Regions from separate parts of the Candidatus Seongchinamella marina genome, predicted to be linked through region 2. Evidence: predicted binding sites of a transcription regulator. Region 2 holds the regulator's gene; the other holds the start of a gene.
The links. Region 2 encodes LexA, which represses DNA repair genes until DNA is damaged. Its sites were predicted from a motif close to ACTGTNTNTANANACAGT; they were not measured.
Positions count from the first base shown of each region.

Region 1: the regulator LexA is predicted to act here: its motif matches at 1,712-1,729, upstream of EYC87_RS14475 (Y-family DNA polymerase).

Region 1 covers NZ_SHNP01000005.1:173,015-177,229, reverse strand. Annotated here, with positions in the region: gene EYC87_RS14485 (RHS repeat-associated core domain-containing protein) at 1-891, shown strand, start outside; gene EYC87_RS14480 (putative signal transducing protein) at 1,286-1,636, shown strand; gene EYC87_RS14475 (Y-family DNA polymerase) at 1,795-3,219, shown strand; gene EYC87_RS14470 (universal stress protein) at 3,335-4,147, shown strand; gene EYC87_RS14465 (ZIP family metal transporter) at 4,163-4,215, shown strand, end outside.
Region 2 covers NZ_SHNP01000002.1:605,172-609,386, reverse strand. Annotated here, with positions in the region: gene topA (type I DNA topoisomerase) at 1-1,175, shown strand, start outside; gene EYC87_RS07720 (hypothetical protein) at 1,177-1,638, shown strand; gene EYC87_RS07715 (hypothetical protein) at 1,758-2,006, shown strand; gene lexA (transcriptional repressor LexA) at 2,117-2,719, opposite strand; gene EYC87_RS07705 (DUF6763 family protein) at 2,907-3,224, opposite strand; gene EYC87_RS07700 (mechanosensitive ion channel family protein) at 3,497-4,215, shown strand, end outside.

The sequences.
Region 1 (4,215 bases), on a different contig from region 2:
CAGGATCAAGGCAGGCGAGGTAAGCAATGGGCTTACCTGGGAACGTATTCATTCAATGGCAACGGAAATGAATATGTAGAGCTCTCTGATGAAGGAGGAAAAACAGCAGCAGACGGCATTCGGCTGGTAGAGACTCTGCCGCCCCCTCCTCCATTGATCAGCACAGAGCTCTTCTATATCCACTCAGATCATCTGGGTACGCCACAAACCCTAACCAACGAATCCAGCAATATTGTCTGGAACGCTAACTACAAACCTTTCGGTGAGGCCCAGGTCGATGTTGCTACCGTCGTCAATAACCTGAGATTCCCCGGGCAGTACTACGATATTGAGACTGGGCTGCATCAAAACTATTTTCGCGACTACGATCCGATGCTTGGCCGATATGTTCAAAGCGATCCTATTGGATTATCTGGTGGCGCAAATCCGTATGCATATGCAAATCTCAACAGTTTGATACACACAGACCCTTTCGGTCTAGAGGTGAAGATAAACGCCAGGGACGTGATTGGCACCGCTGGATTTGGTGCCCATACTGCAACAACTATAACCACCAGTGACGGCAGGTCGGTAACCTACGCCAGCTATAAAATTGGCAGCAAGAATCAGGTCGTTAAAAACGCAACGTCTGATCATGGCCCAAACCGACTACCCATCACCGATTCTATAGTCATACCTCCCCCTGTAGGCATGACACAGAAACAGTGGGACAATGCAGTAATTCAAGCTGGGGAACGGCTTTTGCTAACGCCTCCTCAAGATTACGCGATATTTCCAGGTTCGAATGGCTCAAAGGGCAACTGTCATGTCACGACAAACAGGTTACTCAACAATGCCGGCGGCTCACTCGTACAGGGATTCAACCCTCCGGGGTTAAACCCAGGACTATAGATACGCATCCAAATGCGCAGTTGGAAACCGATGCTTATAGCGGGAAAGAAAGTTTCTCTGATCTTATTGATCCAGCTCGCGCTTACATTGTTTTTGTCGGCGCTATATTTCACCTATAAAGCTGACATCGTCGCCGGGCACTCCAACTATTTTATAGCAATCGCTTTAGTGCCCTTAATTTGTGGTTTCTTGATTGGTCTCTTCTGGTGCTTGGTTAGCTCCCGACTATCGTTGATCGACAAAAACCTGTGCTACTTACTAACCTCGGCCCATGCAGTCATAAGCTTACTGCCAACCACGCTTTACCTGCTTGTCATGTCACTCCCTTAAATCCAACTCAATTCTGCACCCAGCTCTATCGACCATCACAACCAATTTGTGCTTGTATAGAGCCATGAAGCTCCTCGGCACTTACACTTCTATTATTGAAGCCAACCACGTAGCCAACAGCTTGCGTGAGAAAGGTGTTCTCTGTCGAGTTTCAGACATCAATGCCTACAACTACTGGGCCATTACCGGGGTCACTGATGTGCGTGTTTGGGTGATCCTCGACTCCCAGTGGGAAGACGCCCAGGCACTGCTGGCTGATAGCCGCCACACCCCCGAAAACCCCTTACCTTCTGAAGACATGGCGCTATTGGAAGCCAGTCAGCCTCTGCACTACCAACACATCATCTACGCGTCGGGGGGATTACTGGCGGTGATTGTCCTGGTTCTGTTTTTTCTGTTCAGTCAATCGCAGTGAACGTTTAGCAAGACCTGCCTGATCTGGCGACGGGTTTTATTTCCCCAACTGGACATTTTTGCTTATCTCAATAATACTGTATATATGTACAGTATTAATAAATCTAAACTGGGGTACATGCCCCCTGTGTATTTGCAGTTTCCTGCCGGAGCGGCACTGTGAGCCTTTGGTTGTGCCTGCGTTTTCACCAGTTGCCCCTGCAATGCCTTAGTCGCTCTGAGGAACAAGCGATAGTAGTGCTGGCCAAGCAACGGGTGCTGCGAACCAACGACTGTGCCGCCGCACTGGGTATTCGCGAAGGTATGGGAGCGACAACAGTTCGTGCCTTACTGGCAGACGAGCCTGTGCAGTTACTGGAGCGTGAAACCGACGCCGAGGCACGCTGCCTACAACAGTTATGCTGTTGGGCCTACAGTATTACGCCCAGCCTCCATACTCACGAGGCCGATTGCTTGCAGCTGGAAATCGGCAGTTGCCTGGCCTTGTTTCGCGGAATGGATTCACTGCTCGCAGAAGTAAGTAACGGTATTGCCAGCCGTGGCTTTCGGGTTGAGTATGGTTTGGCACCGACTCCTGGAGCAGCCTGGTTGCTTTCCTTCAGCGAAGAAAATCAGGCCAGTGACTACCAGCATCCTTTACAGGAACGGCTTGCCCCCCTGCCCCTTAGCTTACTTTCAGGGTTTAACACCACGGTCGATTCACTGCGCCGAGCAGGCTTGCATACCTTTGGCGACATTCTTTCCTTGCCGCCCTCAGCATTGGGACGTCGCTGCGGCGTTGAATTCACCGGACACCTACAGCAGGTGCTGGGACAACGAGAAAACATACACCCGGACTACCAGCCCCCAACAAACTTCAGTGATGAATACTGGTTTGGCTATGAGGTCCGCGGCAATGAAGAACTCATGCCTGCCATACAGCTATTGCTACAATCCCTGTGCCGGTTTTTGCGTAACACACAATTGCAAACGGCTGAAATTCTCTGGCAATTAGTGGGTATCGATCACTCTCTTGAAGAAATTCGGGTACGTAGCAGCTCCAGCCACAGCGACTGGGAGAACTGGTATCAACTGACGCGCATTCGCCTGGAGCGACTGGAACTGAAGGTAGAGGTAGAAGGCCTGGCTCTAATCTGCGACACCCTGAACAGTGGGCAGCTGGAAAACATCGATTTGTTCAGCCCCCGTAAACAGCGTGAACCCCTTGCTAGCCTGCTTGATCGCCTGCGTAACCGTCTGGGACTACAGGCCGTAAAAAAGGTCGGCTGCCGCAACGAGCATTTACCCGAATTTGCAGTACATAGCTGTGTCGACAGGCCAGCCGACGACGCTGGCAACAGCCTCTGTGCCCAGCGCCCCTTCTGGTTAATGCCCTCTCCCAGGGACCTGCCCGAGCGGCGTAGCAAGCTTTACTGGCAAGGAGGGCTTGAGCTGGTTTACGGTCCCGAACGTATAGAAGATAACTGGTGGCAACAGGCTGTCAGTCGCGATTACTACATCGCCAAGGGAGAGGCCGGCCAGCACTATTGGGTCTTTCACGATCGTTTAGCGCGCCGCTGGTATATTCACGGCATCTTCGCCTAGAAAGTTACCGCCACACAGCACCAATCCTCACAGTATTTATGTCTATTTTAGAGTGCCTATTCTAACGGCATGGGTGAGAATAGACGTATTGGTGATAAATGAAATGGAGCATCGCATGGCATTGAGCAAGTTTCTGGTCGTTCACGATCCAACGCGTGAAGAACAGCCTGCCCTTGAACGAGCGGCCATGGTCGCCGAAAGGCTGGGCGCCGGTCTGCATTTGTTCGGTTGCATTCACGGCGATGTCTCTGGCGCAGACAAGCAAGCTGAAGCCGTAAAACAGCGCCTGGGTGATCATAAAAAAATACTAGAAGAAGCAGTGGCGCCTATTGCCGCAAGCGGTTTAACGGTAAGCACAGAAGTGGAATGGGACAAAGACTGGTACCACGCCGTCGTTCGCGCAGCTGCTCGCAATCATGCAGACATTGTGTATAAGTCCTCTTACAAACACAGCGCCAGTCAGCGCATTCTCAAGTCTACTTCTGACTGGACCTTGATCAGGGAGTGCCTGAGCCCGGTGCTATTGATCAAGCAAGTAAAGAGACCCGAGGTGCCTGTCATTCTGGCAGCCATAGACATCAGCGTCAGAACCCAGTCCTACGAAAAGCTCAATGAGCATATTCTGGAACTGGGACGAAAATTGGTCGTGAGCGACATCGCCGAGATTCACGTAGTCAATGCCTTTCCTGATTTTCGGATAACTCCCGACCCGCGTAAATTGATTGAGGCTACTGGCTTAGACAAAAGCCGCATTCACATCATGATGGGACCGCCCGAGAGAGTCATCGTTGAAATGGCAAATAAACTCAATGCCAATATGGTAGTTGTCGGAAATTCACACCGGTCAGGCCTTGCCGCCATGATGCAAGGCAATACCGCGGAAAAAATTCTCGATAAGTTGGACTGCAATGTACTGGCCATGCCTTAAGGGTTTCGATACACCATGAGTCCCGTGCTCTCAGCAGCTTTCTGGGGCTTCTTCTCCGGTGGGGCGCT
Region 2 (4,215 bases):
CGAGCCTGGTCCGCGAGTTGGAAAAACGAGGCATTGGTCGTCCGTCAACGTACGCATCGATTATTTCTACTATCCAGGATCGTGGCTACGCGCGCCTGGAGAATAAGCGATTTTATGCAGAAAAAATGGGCGACATTGTTACCCAGCGGCTACAGAAAAGCTTCCCCGATCTTCTGGACTATGGCTTTACCGCAGGTATGGAAGAACGGCTGGATGATGTTGCCGACGGCGATAGGGATTGGCGTGACCTACTCGATGCATTTTATGCCGAGTTCAGCGGATTACTGGAGGCAGCGGCAGAGCCCGAGCCTGCGGGGATGGAACCCAACGAACCCACAATGACTGACATCAAGTGCTCTAAATGTGACCGAGATATGCAGATACGGACTGCCAGCACGGGTGTGTTCCTGGGCTGCTCCGGCTACGCATTACCACCCAAAGAGCGCTGCAAAAACACGATTAACCTGACTTCTGGTGACGAGGCAATTCGCGAAGACGCGGATGACGAAGCCGAATCACGGCAATTATTGGAACGCCATCGTTGCAAGAAGTGCAACGCGGCGATGGACAGCTACCTGATCGACGAAGATCGTAAGCTGCATGTGTGCGGCAATAATCCGGACTGTGATGGTTTCGAAGTTGAGCACGGTAAATTCAAGATCAAAGGCTACGAAGGCCCCATTCTTGAGTGCGATAAGTGCAGTGCCGAAATGCAGTTGAAAAACGGTCGCTTCGGTAAATACTTCGGGTGTACCTCAGAGGAGTGTAAAAATACCCGCAAGCTGTTGCGCAACGGCGAAGCTGCCCCTCCGAAGATGAATCCTGTACCCATGCCCGAGTTGGAGTGTCAGAAAGTAGAAGATACCTACGTATTACGCGACGGCGCCGCTGGAATGTTTTTGGCGGCCAGCCAGTTTCCGCGTAACCGGGAAACCAGGGCACCTTTTGTCGATGAGTTGCTGCCTCACAAGAGTGAGATCGACTCCAAGTACAAGTTCATCTTTGCCGCACCAACAGAGGATGACGACGGTAATCGAGCTCAGGTGCGGTATAGCCGGAAGTCCAAAGAGCAATACGTGATGACCGAGAAAGATGGCAAAGCCACGGGTTGGAAGGCCTTTTATCGCAAGGGTAAGTGGGAAGAGGAACTCAGCAAGAGCAGGGCGCGCAAATAACATGAGCTCCGCTCGAGGTCAGGCGAATCACGCGCTCTACCTGGCCCGAATCCTGCTCGCCGCCTGGCGCCGTGATCTGGCGGCTGAGGCGGTTGCGACAATCACCTTAACCCAGGCATTTTTGCCGGCCGTTCGGCTGCACCTTGGGCATGCCTATGGCTGGTTTTTAGTTGAAATTACCCGTCCTGGCGGCTTGCCCGTCCAACCACCGCAGTGCGTTGCCGAGTTACCCGAAGTCGCTGATGGCAAAGCCGTGCCGGGAGAACTCTTGGAGTTTCAGCGCCTGGAGGAGAGCGGCTGGATTGGCGAAATGCTTTCTGCCGATTCGCTCCCAAGTCCAATCGCAAGCTTGGGCAACCTTGCAGTCAGTTCACCTGCACCCGGGTTTGACCAGGCTTCGCTTTGGGCTGCTCAGCTGCAAACCCTGTTTGATCGTATGGGCGATTCTTTGGACGAGTACTAGACCGGTCGTCCTGTAAAGGCCATCCAGCGCTGCACTGCGCCTGCCGGATTTAGTGCTATCTAGGAGCCTGACCGGCTGTTAGAATGTTAACGAAGTTAAAGCAACGAGAGGTTTATTGAGTGTCTGCATCCTTACTAGAGATCGTAGATCTGGGCGACGGAGAAATCGTATTGCAACGTGCTGACGATGATTCCGAGCCGCTTGTGGTTATCCGTTTCTCAGAAGAGTCGCGCGTTTACATGATGGACAACAGCCTTGAAGTCGCCAAAGCGATGATACAGGCTGGGATACAGGCGGCCGCCGAAATGGCCGAACAGGGCGAGGTAGAAATCGAGCCCACTGTTGAGGCCTCCAGAGTCCTTCACTAGTCGCAGCGATAGAATTTCAAACGCCGGGCTCTCGATATCGCAAACCGGCTCCCAACAGACGGCAACAGCGCTCTGTCAGGTTTTTTTCCGCTTCAGTATACACCTCGCAGTCAGTGACTACGGCGCAATACTCCAACGCTTAAGCCTTCAATTGCAAAACCCTGCTCACGCAGATCAACTTTGATCGGTTCGTAATCTGGGTTCTCAGGCAGTAGTTGCAGTTGATGCTCATTGGGCCCTTTTTGCAGGCGCTTGACGGTGACCTCGTCTTCTATGCGCGCAACCACCACATCTCCGTTATTGGCGACTGGCGTGCTGTGCACCGCCAGTAAGTCGCCATCAAATATACCGATATCGATCATGCTGTCACCGGTGACACGAAGAAAGTAGTCTGCTCTGGGCTTGAAAAACTCAGGGGGCAGATCGCAGTAATCCTCTATATTCTCTTCTGCAAGAACCGGGTTACCGGCCGCAACACGGCCAACGATAGGAATACCTGCCGTATCGGGAAGCTTAATGCCGCGGGATGCGCCGGGAATGATTTCAATAGCGCCTTTTCGGGCCAGGGCCTTAAGATGCTCCTCTGCGGCGTTTGCTGACTTGAACCCCAGCTCTCTGGCGATGTCAGCCCGCGTAGGAGGGTAGCCAGTATGGTCGATATGCTGGCGGATAACATCCAGCACCTGTTGTTGTCTGTTGGTGAGCTTTTCCATGGTTGCCCCTATCTGTTTATTTATACAGGTGCTGTAATTATATACAGGTGTGGCAGATAAAAACAATGGGCTTGTCTGCTGCTGGCGACAGCGTAAAGCGCGGTTATAACAGGAGTATGCCCTGTCGCTGTTGCGCTGCATCTGTGGTGAAGCCGAGCTTAGTCCGGGAAAACTGGCGCAGATTTAACTAGTAGTCCTCGACGCCGTACATGGCATCGGGCTCTATAGAATTGATTGGGTTGGTCCAATCCTCGGGGTGCATGGGCAGATCGGGATCCAATAGGTCTTCGTCGTCCAGCTCAAAAGCACTGCGCCAGTCTTCGGGTGCCTCGGCTTTCTGCAACAGCATCTCGCGCCAAGCATCCAGGTCGTATTCTGATACCTCACCATCGAGGTATTGGGTTTCGATTGTCAGGGTTGTCGGGTCCCAGTCGACTACCTCAAACAGAGCGCTGGTTTGGAGGTCTTTGTACCAACCCCCGACCATGGGGCTGAGCATCTTCATCTATCTGTCCTCTGGCATTTTGGCTATTCGATGGCTCAACATATCACGCTGGTAAAGGCTGTCCATTATGTAAAAAGGCTATAAACCGTGCGTTTTAAATTCTTTTTATCTTACTCAGTTTTCTTTTCAAAATAGATCAATCAGTTGCGTTACACTTCCAGAGTTGACTTCAATCGGTGCGACAATTTATATACTCCCCTTGAATTAAGGAGGGCCCTGAACATGACAAACTTGTCTAAAAACCTGTATTTTTTTTGCGAGAGGATTAGCCCTTGAATCGTTTCAATGCCTGGCTGGAATCAGTGGCCACCGCTATTGGCCTGCAGCCGGAGTTACTGGCTTTGATGGTCTTGCTGATGGCCGGGCTAGCGGGCCACTTGCTGCTGGGCCATTTGATCCGGCGATTGCATCGGGCAGCAGGGAGCAATCGGAACAAGTGGGACGATGTGGTCGTCACCGCGCTGGAGCGACCCGTCCGACTCGTGCTTTGGGTGCTGGTCGGATACATCGCTCTGGACACTTATGAGGTCGGCGCTAACCTACAGGCGCGTTTAATTGAGGTGTACGACACTGCTCTGGTGTTGTTGGTCGTTTGGTTCCTGCATCGTTTGATCGGCGGTGTTGAGAATGAATTGATGCGCGAGCGCTATGGAAATAGCCAGTCCACCGACAAAGCCACTGTCCGTGCGGTGATTCAGCTCTCTCGAATATGTCTTTGGGTCATTGCGGGTCTGGGGGTATTGCAAAGTATTGGTGTGTCCATTTCGGGCTTGCTGGCTTTTGGTGGTATTGGCGGTATTGCCGTGGGTTTTGCCGCCAAAGATCTGCTGGCTAACTTTATTGGTGGGCTCAGTATTTACTTGGATCGCCCCTTTACCACTGGTGACTGGATTCGTTCACCCGACAGAAATATTGAAGGTACAGTAGAAGATATAGGCTGGCGCTTGACACGAATTCGTACTTTTGACCAGAGACCGCTGTACGTCCCCAA